2 linked regions of the Rhodobium gokarnense genome follow. The protein of the gene in region 1 interacts with the protein of each later gene in a pairwise test. Links are inferred from orthologs where the notes say so. Each region holds a gene or a part of one and is shown on either strand. Other genes may lie near its edges.

What was found.
Region 2: the proteins of M2319_RS07235 (region 1) and grxD interact in binary tests that used the Escherichia coli proteins (3 or more experiments, as listed by UniProt). The link is inferred for Rhodobium gokarnense from one-to-one orthologs.

What each region holds. Positions count from the first base shown.
Region 1 is NZ_JAOQNS010000003.1:435,457-441,473, forward strand. The notes cover bases 153-2,985. They hold M2319_RS07235 (BolA family protein), read right to left. Parts: upstream 1,792-2,985; coding sequence 1,513-1,791; downstream 153-1,512. Other genes in these bases: M2319_RS07225 (hypothetical protein), read right to left, coding at 153-340; M2319_RS07230 (peroxiredoxin), read left to right, coding at 778-1,422; M2319_RS07240 (J domain-containing protein), read left to right, coding at 1,934-2,563; cobS (cobaltochelatase subunit CobS), read left to right, coding at 2,815-2,985. Also shown: more of M2319_RS07225, read right to left, coding at 1-152; more of cobS, read left to right, coding at 2,986-3,801; cobaltochelatase subunit CobT, read left to right, coding at 3,824-5,725; M2319_RS07255 (esterase-like activity of phytase family protein), read left to right, coding at 5,736-6,017. UniProt on the Escherichia coli protein: Transcriptional regulator that plays an important role in general stress response. Has many effects on cell morphology, cell growth and cell division. Acts by regulating the transcription of many genes, including dacA (PBP-5), dacC (PBP-6), ampC and mreB.
Region 2 is NZ_JAOQNS010000007.1:85,403-91,357, forward strand. What follows is about bases 3,185-5,955. They hold grxD (Grx4 family monothiol glutaredoxin), read right to left. Parts: upstream 4,856-5,955; coding sequence 4,514-4,855; downstream 3,185-4,513. Other genes in these bases: M2319_RS13430 (EAL domain-containing protein), read right to left, coding at 3,185-3,316; rpsD (30S ribosomal protein S4), read left to right, coding at 3,739-4,356; M2319_RS13445 (VOC family protein), read right to left, coding at 4,971-5,399; M2319_RS13450 (BolA family protein), read right to left, coding at 5,432-5,665; purL (phosphoribosylformylglycinamidine synthase subunit PurL), read right to left, coding at 5,710-5,955. In the rest of the region: M2319_RS13420 (RNA methyltransferase), read left to right, coding at 1-672; murI (glutamate racemase), read left to right, coding at 669-1,469; more of M2319_RS13430, read right to left, coding at 1,409-3,184. UniProt on the Escherichia coli protein: Monothiol glutaredoxin involved in the biogenesis of iron-sulfur clusters.

The sequences.
Region 1 (6,017 bases):
TCACGCGCTCGCCCCAGCGGTTGTAGCGCTTCTTGCGGACGATCACCCAACCGCAGTCCCGCTGGGCATAGGCACCGGCGGCGATGGCACCGGCGGCAAGGCCGAACACGAGGCCCGCGGCAGCGGCTCCGCCGTGGTGGTGGCGGTGGCGGCGGCGCCAGCCGACCTTGGTGACGTCGCCCGAGGTGTCGGCGCTGATCTCGGCCTTGGCGAGCGCCGGACCGACATTCATCGGCGCGGCGGTGGCCGAGGTGGAGGCCAGCGAACCGGCGAGGATCGCGGCGGCGGTCAGGCCGCAAACGGTGGTCTTGGACTTGGCGAACAGGGTCTTGGCAAACATCGTTTCGTCTCCGGGTTTGCGGGGGGCTCTGCCCCGCGGGTTCCTGTCTCTGGCTTTTTCTGGTCCGGCGGCGGCGGCTTGCCGTCCGTCGATGATTGAAAGGTAGGAGAGATCGGACCCGGCCGTTGTGATGCCCGTCACCATTTGTCCGCTTGCCGGATTTTCGGCCGCAATTGCGCCGTCGAATGTCCGCACCGCGGCCCCGCATGCCCTGGATAAGTCGGCATGTCACATCCCGCGATTGCGGATGTTCAATTCCTTTGGCAGGCGCTTGCAGTAGAGTCTGCAGCGACCCGAAATCGTGCAAAGTCCTTGCTGAAAAACGGAAATTCCTCGTGCCTGCGACAAATTGGCAGGATCGGAAATTCAGGCTTTCCTAATATTAGAAAACCTCCAATAATATAATCATTCTAAATCGCATATAAGGAGCCCTCGCGATGGATACCGAAACCCCGCCCGCCTTCCCCCAACTGAACAGGCCGGCCCCCGATTTCACCGCCCCGACCACCCACGGCGAGAAGTCGCTCGCCGACTACCGCGGCAAGTGGCTGGTGCTGTTCTCGCACCCGGCCGACTTCACGCCGGTCTGCACCACCGAGTTCATGGGCTTTGCCAACGCCCACGACAAGTTCGCGGCCATGAACTGCGAGCTCCTGGGCCTGTCGATCGACAGCCCGCACTCGCACATCGCCTGGGTCCGCAACATCAAGGAGCACTGGGGCGTCGACATCAAGTTCCCGATCATCGCCGACCTGTCTATGCAGGTCGCCAAGGCCTACGGCATGATCCAGCCGGGCGCCAGCGACACCTCGGCCGTGCGCGCCACCTTCATCATCGATCCGGAAGGCATCCTTCGGGCGATGGTCTACTACCCGATGTCGAACGGCCGCTCGATCGACGAGTTCGTGCGCCTGATCGCCGCCCTGCAGACCTCCGACGCCAACAAGGTGGCAACGCCGGAGAACTGGCAGCCCGGCGACAAGGTGATCGTGCCGCCGCCGATGACGGTCGATGCCGCCGACAAGCGCGCCTCCGAAGGCTACGACTACACCGACTGGTACTTCTCAAAGACCACGGTCTGACCCATATCTGAGCCGACCATAGACACCGACGAAAAAGGCGGCCGCGCACGCGCGACCGCCATTTTTTTCGCGCTGTGACAGGAGCGTCCGTTACGCCGATTGCGCCGGGGTGGAGCTGTGGATCGCCAGCGCATGGAGCCCGGCGTCGAACTCCTCGGCGAGGAGATCGGTGATCATCCGGTGGCATTCCACCCGGCTCTTGCCGGCGAACATGTCGGAGACGATCCAGACCCGGAAATGGGTGTCGCCGCCCTGGTCCGCATGGCCGTGCCGCTCGATATGGCCCGCGTGCTTGGCCGACTCGTCCTCGACCCGGATGCTCTCCGGCCGAAGGGCAAGTTTAAGTTTTGCTTCAATCTTGTCTCTCATGCTCACTGGCGAAACCACCTATTTCCAAAGCCGCGTCGACTCACTATCTAGGAATCATTCCGATGACCGCCAGGGGACTCACGCGCCGTTTCGCGGCGGTCAATGACTTGTTCCTGCCTGCTGCACCCGACATAATCCGCCCATGAAATTCGACTCGGCCATATTCGACCAGATCAGGGTCAGGCGCACCAAGGAGCAGCCGGTCACCCGCGAACACCCGACCTGCGACTGGGAGGGCTGCGAGGCCGCCGCGCCCCACCGCGCGCCGATGGGCCGCAACCGCGAGGGCGAGTATCTCAACTTCTGCCTCGACCACGTGCGCCAGTACAACAAGTCCTACAACTACTTCTCCGGCATGGACAACGACGCCATCGCCGCCTACCTGAAGAACTCCGCCATCGGCCACCGCCCGACCTGGAAGATGGGCGCCAACCGCTCACCGACCGAGGCCGAGGAGAGCATCGCGGCACGCGCCCGCCGGCGCTGGAACTCCCGCACCTACGATCCCTTCGAGTTCTTCCGCGGCCAAAAGGACCACGGCGCGGAGAGCCGCGCCGCCCGGCGCGAGCGCCGCCTCACCAAGGCCCAGCGCCACGCCTTTGAGGTGCTGAAGCTGGAGCTGTCCGCCGACAAGACCGAGATCAAGGCCCGCTTCAAGGAACTGGTGAAGCGCCACCACCCGGACGCCAATGGCGGCGACCGCTCGCTGGAAGAGCGCCTGCGCCAGGTCATCCAGGCCTACAACATCCTCAAGCAGGCCGGCTTCTGCTGACCGCGCGCCGTGCGGCCGGCAGCGCCCTGACACTGAATCGCCGTTTTTGGAAGGAATTTTCAAGGGCCGCAAAGTGGCGGCTTTTTGCGCCTTCCCGCGTCGGCCCGCCGCCGATTCCGCCCGCCGGCCGGCGGGAATGGTTTTCAATTCGCCGCCCGATGTTCTAAATGCTCCTATGATCAGCCTCCAGGACCTGAAAGAAGCGTCCGCCAACGACATCCGCGACCTCCCGCGGAGCCCGGGGATAGACAATGACTGAGACCGCAGAAGCCCTCGCCGGCGTGCCCGACATGAAGATTTCCGTCCGGCAGGTGTTCGGCATCGACACCGATCTGGAAGTTCCGGCGTTTTCCGACCGCGACGAGCACGTCCCCGACGTCGACCCGGACTATTTGTTCGACCGCGACACGACGCTCGCGATCCTCGCCGGTTTTGCCCGCAACCGCCGCGTCATCGTCACCGGCTACCACGGCACCGGCAAGTCGACCCATATCGAGCAGGTCGCGGCCCGGCTCAACTGGCCCTGCGTGCGCATCAACCTCGACAGCCACATCTCGCGCATCGACCTGGTCGGCAAGGACCAGATCGTCGTCCGCGAGGGCATGCAGGTCACCGAGTTCCGCGACGGCATCCTGCCCTGGGCGCTGCAGACCAACACCGCGCTGGTCTTCGACGAGTACGACGCCGGCCGCCCGGACGTCATGTTCGTCATCCAGCGCGTGCTGGAGGTCCAGGGCCGGCTGACGCTCCTCGACCAGAACCGGGTCATCCGTCCGCATCCGAGCTTCCGGCTGTTCGCCACCGCCAACACCGTCGGCCTCGGCGACACCTCCGGCCTCTACCACGGCACCCAGCAGATCAACCAGGGCCAGATGGACCGCTGGTCGATCGTCACCACGCTGAACTACCTGCCGCACGACAACGAGGTCGACATCGTGCTGGCAAAGGCCAAGCACTACCAGTCCGACGAGGGCCGCGACACGGTCTCCAAGATGGTGCGCGTCGCCGACATGACCCGCAACGCCTTCATCAACGGCGATCTGTCGACCGTGATGAGCCCGCGCACAGTCATCACCTGGGCGGAGAACGCCGACATCTTCGGCGACCTCGGCTTTGCCTTCCGCGTCACCTTCCTCAACAAGTGCGACGAACTGGAACGCCCGGTGGTGGCCGAATTCTACCAGCGCTGCTTCGACCGCGACCTGCCGGAATCGGCGGCCAACGTCGTCCTGTCCTGAGCCAGGGAATGCGGGAGCCGCGATGACCTCGAACCACCGGCCGAACAGCAAGGCAGCGGCGCCGACCGAGCCCGTCAAGCGGGCCGTCGGCATCACCATGCGCGCGATTTCCGGCCGCGACGACCTTGAGGTCAGCTTCGCCACCGATCGGCCGGGCATGGCCGGCAACAAGGCACGGCTGCCCGAGCCGCCGCGCCGGCCGACCCGCAACGATATCGCCATCCTGCGCGGCGTCGGCGATTCCATCGCCCTGAAGCTCGCCGCCCACAATCCGGCCCTCCACCGCTCCCTGATGCCGGAAGGCCAGAACGCCCGCGCCCTCTTTGAGGCCGTCGAACAGGCGCGCTGCGATTCCATCGGCGCCCAGCGCATGAAGGGCGTTTCCGGCAACCTCAACGCCATGCTGGAAGACCGCTACCACCGCAGCAAGTACCACGAGATGACGAGCCGCGACGACGCGCCGATGGAGGAGATCGTCGCCCTCATGGTGCGCGAGCGGCTGACGGGAACGCCACCGCCCAAGAGCGCAAGGCACATCGTCGACCTGTGGCGCCCGATGATCGAGGAAAAGGCCGGCGGCGACCTCGACCGGCTGATGGAGGCCCTCGAGGACCAGCGCGACTTCGCCGTCACCGTGCGCGACATGATCGTCTCGCTGGACATGGCCGACCAGCTCGGCGGCGATCCGGACGACAGCAACGAGGACGACAACGACGACCGCTCGGACATGAGCGACACGGAGGTGGACGGCGAGAGCGACGAAAGCGATGCCGCCGATGCCTCCTCGCCCGAAGAGATCGAGGTCTCCGGCGAGGAATCGGAAGCGGGCGATGCCGAAGCGACCGACACCTATGCCGACAGCGTCGACGACCAGGACCTCACCGCCGACCCCAGCGAGGCCGGCGAGGCGGAACGCCCGGACCAGCGGCTCAGCAACCGGCCGCCGCAATTCGACTACAAGGTCTACACCACCCGCTTCGACGAGACGATCAAGGCCGAGGAGCTGTGCGACGCCGCCGAGCTCGACCGCCTGCGCAGCCACCTCGACAAGCAGCTCGACCACCTGACCGGCGCCGTCGCCCGGCTCGCCAACCGCTTGCAGCGCAAGCTGATGGCCCAGCAGCAGCGCGCCTGGGACTTCGACCTGGAAGAGGGCATCCTCGACACCGCCCGGCTCACCCGCGTCGTCACCGACCCGATGCAGCCGCTCGCCTTCAAGAGCGAACGCGAGGCGGAGTTCCGCGACACCGTCGTCTCCCTCGTCCTCGACAATTCCGGCTCCATGCGCGGCCGGCCGATCACGGTCGCCGCGATCTGCGCCGACATCCTCGCCCGCACCCTGGAAAGATGCGGCGTCAAGGTCGAGATCCTCGGCTTCACCACCCGCGCCTGGAAGGGCGGGCGAGCTCGCGAGCACTGGCTGCAGAACGGCAAGCCGCAGCTTCCCGGCCGCCTCAACGACCTGCGCCACATCGTCTACAAGGCGGCCGATGCGCCCTGGCGCCGGGCCCGGCGCAATCTCGGCCTGATGATGCGCGAGGGGCTCCTGAAGGAGAACATCGACGGCGAGGCCCTGGACTGGGCCCACAAGCGCATTCTCGCCCGCCCGGAGAACCGCCGCATCCTGATGATGATCTCCGACGGCGCCCCGGTCGACGACTCCACCCTGTCGGTCAATTCCGGCAACTACCTGGAGCGGCACCTGCGCCAGGTCATCGAGGAAATCGAGGAGCGCTCGCCGGTGGAGCTGATCGCCATCGGCATCGGCCACGACGTCACCCGCTACTATCGCCGCGCCGTCACCATCGTCGATGCGGACGAACTCGCCGGCGCCATGACCGACCAGCTCGCGGACCTCTTCGACGACCCGCCGGCGGAGCGCCACCGGGACCAGGGCGCGGCGCGCCGCAGGGCGACGCGATGAGGCGCCGCGCATGAGGACGGCGCTTGGCGCGCTCCTCCTTTGCTGCGCCCTCGCCGCTCCGCTTGCCGCGGCGGCAGCCCCGAGGATCCCGCCGGGACCGGAAAGCATCGAGGTCCGCTCCGCGCCGATCGCCCATTTCAGGATCGGCTATCCCGACCTTTCCCGCTTCGGCCGTCTGGAATATCTGGGCGGCTTCGAGCTGTGGTCGCCGAACCGCCATTTCGGCGCGCTGAGCGGCCTCGTCAGCCTCGACAAGGGCCGCCGCATCGTCGCCATTTCCGACAACGGCTTC
Region 2 (5,955 bases), on another replicon or contig:
CGGGCGCGGGCGGCGGCGAGCCGGGCCGACCACATCATCGACACCGTGAAGCTTTTCGACACGCCCGAAGAGGCCGTCGCCGACCTTGCCGTCGTCTATGCAACGACGGCGCGGTCGCGGGAGATGACCAAGCCGGTGGCCGGGCCGGACGAGGCGGCCGCACGGATGGCCGGGCTGATGGGGCAGGGCGTTGCCACGGGCCTGATGTTCGGGCGCGAGCGCTGGGGCCTCACCAACGACGAGGTGGCGCTGGCGGACGCCATCCTGACGCTGCCGGTCGATCCGACGTTCTCGTCGCTGAACGTCGCCCAGGCGGTGCTGGTGACGGCCTATGAATGGCGCAAGGCGGCGCTGGGCGGTGCACTTCCCTTCGACGACGGCGCCGATTTGCCCGCCTCCAAGGACGATCTCATGCGGCTGATGGACCATCTGGAAACGGCGCTCGATTCGGTCAACTACTTCCGGCCGGCCGACAAGCGGCCGGTGATGGTGCGCAACCTGCGCGGCATCCTGCAGAAGGCGAGCCTGACCGAACAGGAAGTGCGGACCCTTCGCGGCGTCATCGCGGCGCTGGAGGTCGGACCGCTGACGCCGGAGGAGATCGCCGCGCGCCGGCGCGCCCGCAAGGGCGTCGTCGCGCCGCCCGCCGATGACGCGGAGTCCGGGTCGTGACGCGGCGGGTTCTGGTCTTCGATTCCGGATTCGGCGGCTTTTCCGTCGTCCGCGAGATCGTCGCGCAGGTACTGGGCGTGGAGATTGTCTACATCGCCGACGATGCGGCGTTTCCCTTCGGCGACTGGGAGGAAGAGGCGCTCCGGACCCATATCGTCGACCTGCTGGGCGATTTCATCGCGCGCCACCGGCCGGATGCGGTGGTGATCGCCTGCAATACGGCCTCCACCCTGGTGCTCGCCGATCTTCGGGTGCGGCACGCGATTCCCTTCGTCGGTACGGTCCCGGCGATCAAGATGGCGGCGGAGCGCACGAAGACGGGCCTCTTCAGCGTGCTGGCGACGCCGGTGACCGTGCGCCGCGACTACACCTTCGACCTCATTGCCGAGTTCGCGCCGGCGGCAAAGGTGACGCTGGTCGGCGCTTCGCATCTGGCGGCTCTTGCCGAGGACCGGCTGTCAGGCCGGCCGGTCGACATGGCGCGGCTGAAGGCCGAGATCGCGCCGTGCTTTGCCGAGCGTGAGGGTGCACGAACCGACATCGTCGTCCTTGCCTGCACCCACTATCCGTTCCTTGCCGACCTGATGGCGGAGGTGGCGCCCTGGCCGGTGACGTTCCTCAATCCGGCCGGTGCGATAGCCCGGCAGGTCGGCGTGGTGCTCGGCGCGAGCGAGGACAAAGGCGCCGTTGAGCCCGCCGCCCGGCCGATTGCGGAGATCGTCTTTACCTCCGGGCGTCAGGCGCCGGCGGACATTACCGGCATCGTGGACAGGGCATTCGCCATGTCGACGCGGTGAACGAGGACGGCCCCGTCCTGCCGTTCGAGCCGGGAGACGGCAAGGCCGACCGAGGAGGCCTTCGCCTCGCGCTTTAAGAGCGTCGTCTCGTGGGCGACCCTTTCCGGGCCGTCGACGCCGGTGCCGGCTTCCAGATGCAGCACGGCAACGCTGCAGTCCAGCAGCGGAAAGCAGGCCTCGTTGCCCTGGCGGTCGCGGCCGCGGATGTGGCCGCGGCTGCGGTCCTCGGGGCAGTAGAGGCTTTCCACGTCGCGCCGGAACGTCGCCTTCAGTGTGGCGATCTCGGTGATCGTTTCGGCAAAGCCGGAGCCGATGTGGCCGACGAAGAAGTCGTCGCCGCCGATATGGCCGAGGAAGACGCCGCGGCGGCCGAGATGCTTTCGCATCAGGTCGGCGAACATCATGATCGCCCGGTCGCCGATGTGGAAGCCGTAGTGGTCGTTGAACGGCTTGAAGTTGTCGAAGTCGATGTAGCAGATGCTGCGCGGCTCGGCGACGTGGGTGCTGATATGGGCGATGAAGGTGTTGATGGAACCGTTGCCCGGCAGGCGCGACAGCGGGTTCTGGTCCTGGGCCTGGCGCAGGCGCTTTTCGTTGATCATCTTCAGGAGCGCGGTGTTGGTGAGGAACCCCACATAGCGGCTGCCGTCGACGATGGTGACGCCCATGGAGTTGAGGACACCGGCGAAGATGTCAAGGATCTGTTCCGGATCGGCGTTGATGTCGGCGATCGGGCTCTTGGAGACGAACTGGCGGAGATTGATGTCGAGGCCGGCATTGTTGAGCAGCGAAAAGCCGAAGCGGGAATAGGTGTAGTTCTTCAGGCTGTTCTCGTGGATGATGCCGAGCGGCTCGCCGTTCTTGTTGATGACCGGGAAATAGTCGAACTCCCGGTACATGCGGAACCGCGACAGCACGGTCTCCAAGGGCGTTTCGACCTCGATCGGCGGAATGCGCAGGATCTCGCCGCGCACGAGGAGATTGCGGTCCGTATCGCTTTCGGCGCGCTGGTCGGAGAGGAACGCATAGAACGGGCGGGCGCGCTGCGGGTCCGTGAACGGCCGTGCGACCAGGAAGCCTTGCAGGAAATCGCAGCTGATGTCGCGGCAGACGGCGAGTTCGCCCTTGGTCTCCACGCCCTCGGCGACGACGCGCGCGCCCATGACGTGGGCAAGATGGGTGATGGTGGAGACGAACAGGCGCTTGCGGTGGCTGATGTCGACGCCCTGGACGAAGAACCTGTCGATCTTCACGAAGTCCGGCTCGTATTCGTACATCAGGTGGTAGCCGGAGAAATCGCGGCCGAAATCGTCGACGGCGATGCGCACGCCGCGCGAGCGGACCCTCTGTATGAAGGCCTTGAAGGCCGGGCGCATGTAGCCCTTGTGGCTTTCGGCGATCTCGAAGCACAGGCACGAGGGTTCGATGCCGCGCGCGCGGGCCATGTCGAGGAGGGCGCCGCGCGGGTCCTCGGCGCCGGTGATGTCGCGACCGTCGAGATTGATGAAGAGGTTGTGATCGACGCCGGCCGGGAGCTGGATGAACTTGTCGAGCAGCTTTTCGAACAGCGCCGTCTCGAAGGCGGCGAGGAAGTCGTGCTCATAGGCGAAGTTGAAGAGTTCGGCGATGGTCTCGAAGGCGAGCCTGTCGTGGTTCCGAAGGAGGCCTTCATAGGCGTAGACGACACCGGAATTGATGTCGACGATCGGGTGGACGGCGTAGTCGACGATGGAAAGGATCGTCTCCAGCCTGAGGTTCTCCAGGCGGGCGAGCCGTTCGGCCTCGCTCGGTTCGACAAAGCTCTTTTCCGCAACGTCCGTGGTCCAGCCGAGGCGCAATTGTGCCATTTTCCCCCATCCCCGATCCCGGCCGCTCCGGGATCGCCGTCGGTCAATAAGCCCTTGTAAAAATTCCGGATATGCTTCTTGGTTTTATACAGTGTCTATCAGGGCGGCGGTTTCGAATTGGTTGCCCCAATATGAACATTCAATGACAGTTGGGCTTGGCGGAAGGGCCGGCGAGCACCGGGCGGGGGCACGGGCGGCGCGTTTCTCCCGCATGGTGCGGTTTGACAGGCGTTCGCCGTTCCTGTAATCAACGCCTCGCCGAGCGGGTCCGTCAGGGCCCGTTCAGCTTTTTCACGCACCCGTGGAACCTTTGCCGCTTCGGCGGCTTCGGGCGAGCGCATCGCCGGGTTCCTGTCGGCCCTGGGTCCCCAGGGCAGAGGAGGGCGCGTATCCTGACCCGAAACGTTATTCAAGGATCCGCGATGTCCAAGCGCCATTCCGCCAAGTACAAGATCGACCGCCGCCTTGGCGAGAACATCTGGGGCCGTCCGAAGAGCCCCGTCAACCGCCGCGAATACGGGCCCGGCCAGCACGGCCAGCGCCGCCGCGGCAAGCTCTCCGACTTCGGCGTGCAGCTGCGCGCCAAGCAGAAGCTGAAGGGCTATTACGGCAACATCTCCGAGAAGCAGTTCCGCCGCATCTACGACGAGGCGACCCGGCTGAAGGGCGACACCTCGGAGAACCTGATCGGCCTTCTGGAGAGCCGGCTCGACGCCATCGTCTACCGCGCCAAGTTCGTGCCGACGGTGTTCGCCGCCCGCCAGTTCATCAACCACGGCCACATCAAGGTCAACGGTCGCAAGGTCAACATTTCGAGCTACCGCTGCAAGCCGGGCGACACCATCGAGGTGCGCGAGCGCTCCAAGCAGATGATCCTGGTGCTGGAAGCCATGCAGCTCGCCGAGCGCGACGTGCCGGACTACATCGACGCCGACCACAACAAGGTCACGGCGACGTTCGTCAGCATCCCGCAGCTCGCCGACGTGCCCTACCAGGCGATGATGGAACCGAACCTCGTCATCGAGTTCTATTCGCGCTAAGCGCCGAATATATTTGCGAATTCAGAAACGGGCCGCGGCTATTGCCGCGGCCCGTTTTGTTTCGTGATCGGTCTGATATCAAAAAAGCCACGCGCGGCCGCACGTGGCTTTTTCGTTTGTTCGATCTTGCCTCGGCCGGGGTCCGGCCGCTTCGGCGTCAGGAGGCCTGGGTCTCGCGGACGTTGAGGCCCTTGTCCTTCATGTGGGCCTGCAGTTCGCCGGCCTGGAACATTTCGCGGACGATGTCGCAGCCGCCGACGAATTCGCCCTTCACGTAGAGTTGCGGGATCGTCGGCCAGTTGGAATATTCCTTGATGCCGTTGCGGAGCTCGTCGGAGTCCAGCACGTTGATGCCCTTGTACTCGGCGCCAAGATATTCGAGGATCTGCACGACCTGGCCGGAAAACCCGCATTGCGGGAAGGTCGGGGTGCCCTTCATGAACAGGACGACATCGTTGCTGTCGACCTCGTGCTTGATCCAGTCCGAAATGCCACTCATTCGATTTCTCCTCGTTGTCGCGGGTCAAGGCCGCGAAGCGTGGGTGTTGGAATTCTTTAGGGTGTAACTGACCCGATGCTAGACACATAGGGCGCGGCAGGCAAATTACAGCCGGTCACCCTGTGTGACTTTCGATTTTCGCCTTTTCGGCATCCCAGAACATGGCCTCGATCTTGTGGCCGTCTGGGTCGCGGACGAAGCAGGCGTAGTAGGCGGGCGAATATTGCGGGCGCCAGCCGGGCATTCCGTCGTCCGTGCCGCCGGCGGCGAGCGCGGCCGCATGGAAGGCGTCGACCTCGTCCGTGGAGCCGGTCAGGAACGCGATGTGGGTGCCGTTGCCAACGCCGGCCGGCTGGCCGTCGATCGGACGCTGGATCCAGAACTCCGGATAGGCCTTGCCATAGGCAACGCCGATCTCCGGCACGTCCATCTTCTTCACCGCGCCGATGGTCGGCATCACTTGGTCGTAAAAGGCGATGGAGCGGGCAAGGTCGGTGACGCCGAGGGAGACGTGCGAGAGGATGCTCGGAATGTCGCTCGCCATCGGCTACCCCATTTGCCCGGATAGATCACCGCTCAATCGGGCGCACTCGTCTGCAGGGCAAGGGCATGGAGCTGGCCGCCCATATTGCCCTTCAGCGCCTCGTAGACCATCTGGTGCTGCTGGACGCGGGTCTTGCCGCGGAACGCCTCGGATACGACGACGGCGGCGAAGTGATCGCCGTCTCCGGCGAGATCGCGAATCTCGATCCGGGCGTCGGGAAAGGCTTCCCGTATCATGTCTTCGATCGCCCCCGCATCCATTGCCATGACTGTCACTCTCCTTCTGGCGCCGTTTTATGTCGCGAGTCGTGCTACTCGCCGGCCATATATTCCGGAAACCAATTCTCGTGGCGTTCCTTCAGTTTTGCAATGGAAATGGCGGCACCGTCGCCAAGATCGATGTCGCTGCCGCCAACGGTGCCGAGTTCGGCGACGGGAATTCCGGCCGCTTCGGCATCGCGCGTAAGGGCCATGGCGTCGGCTGCCTTGCAGGTGACGACGTAGCGCGCCTGGTCCTCGGCAAAGAGGGCGACATGGGCCGGGCCCGGCACGCTGAC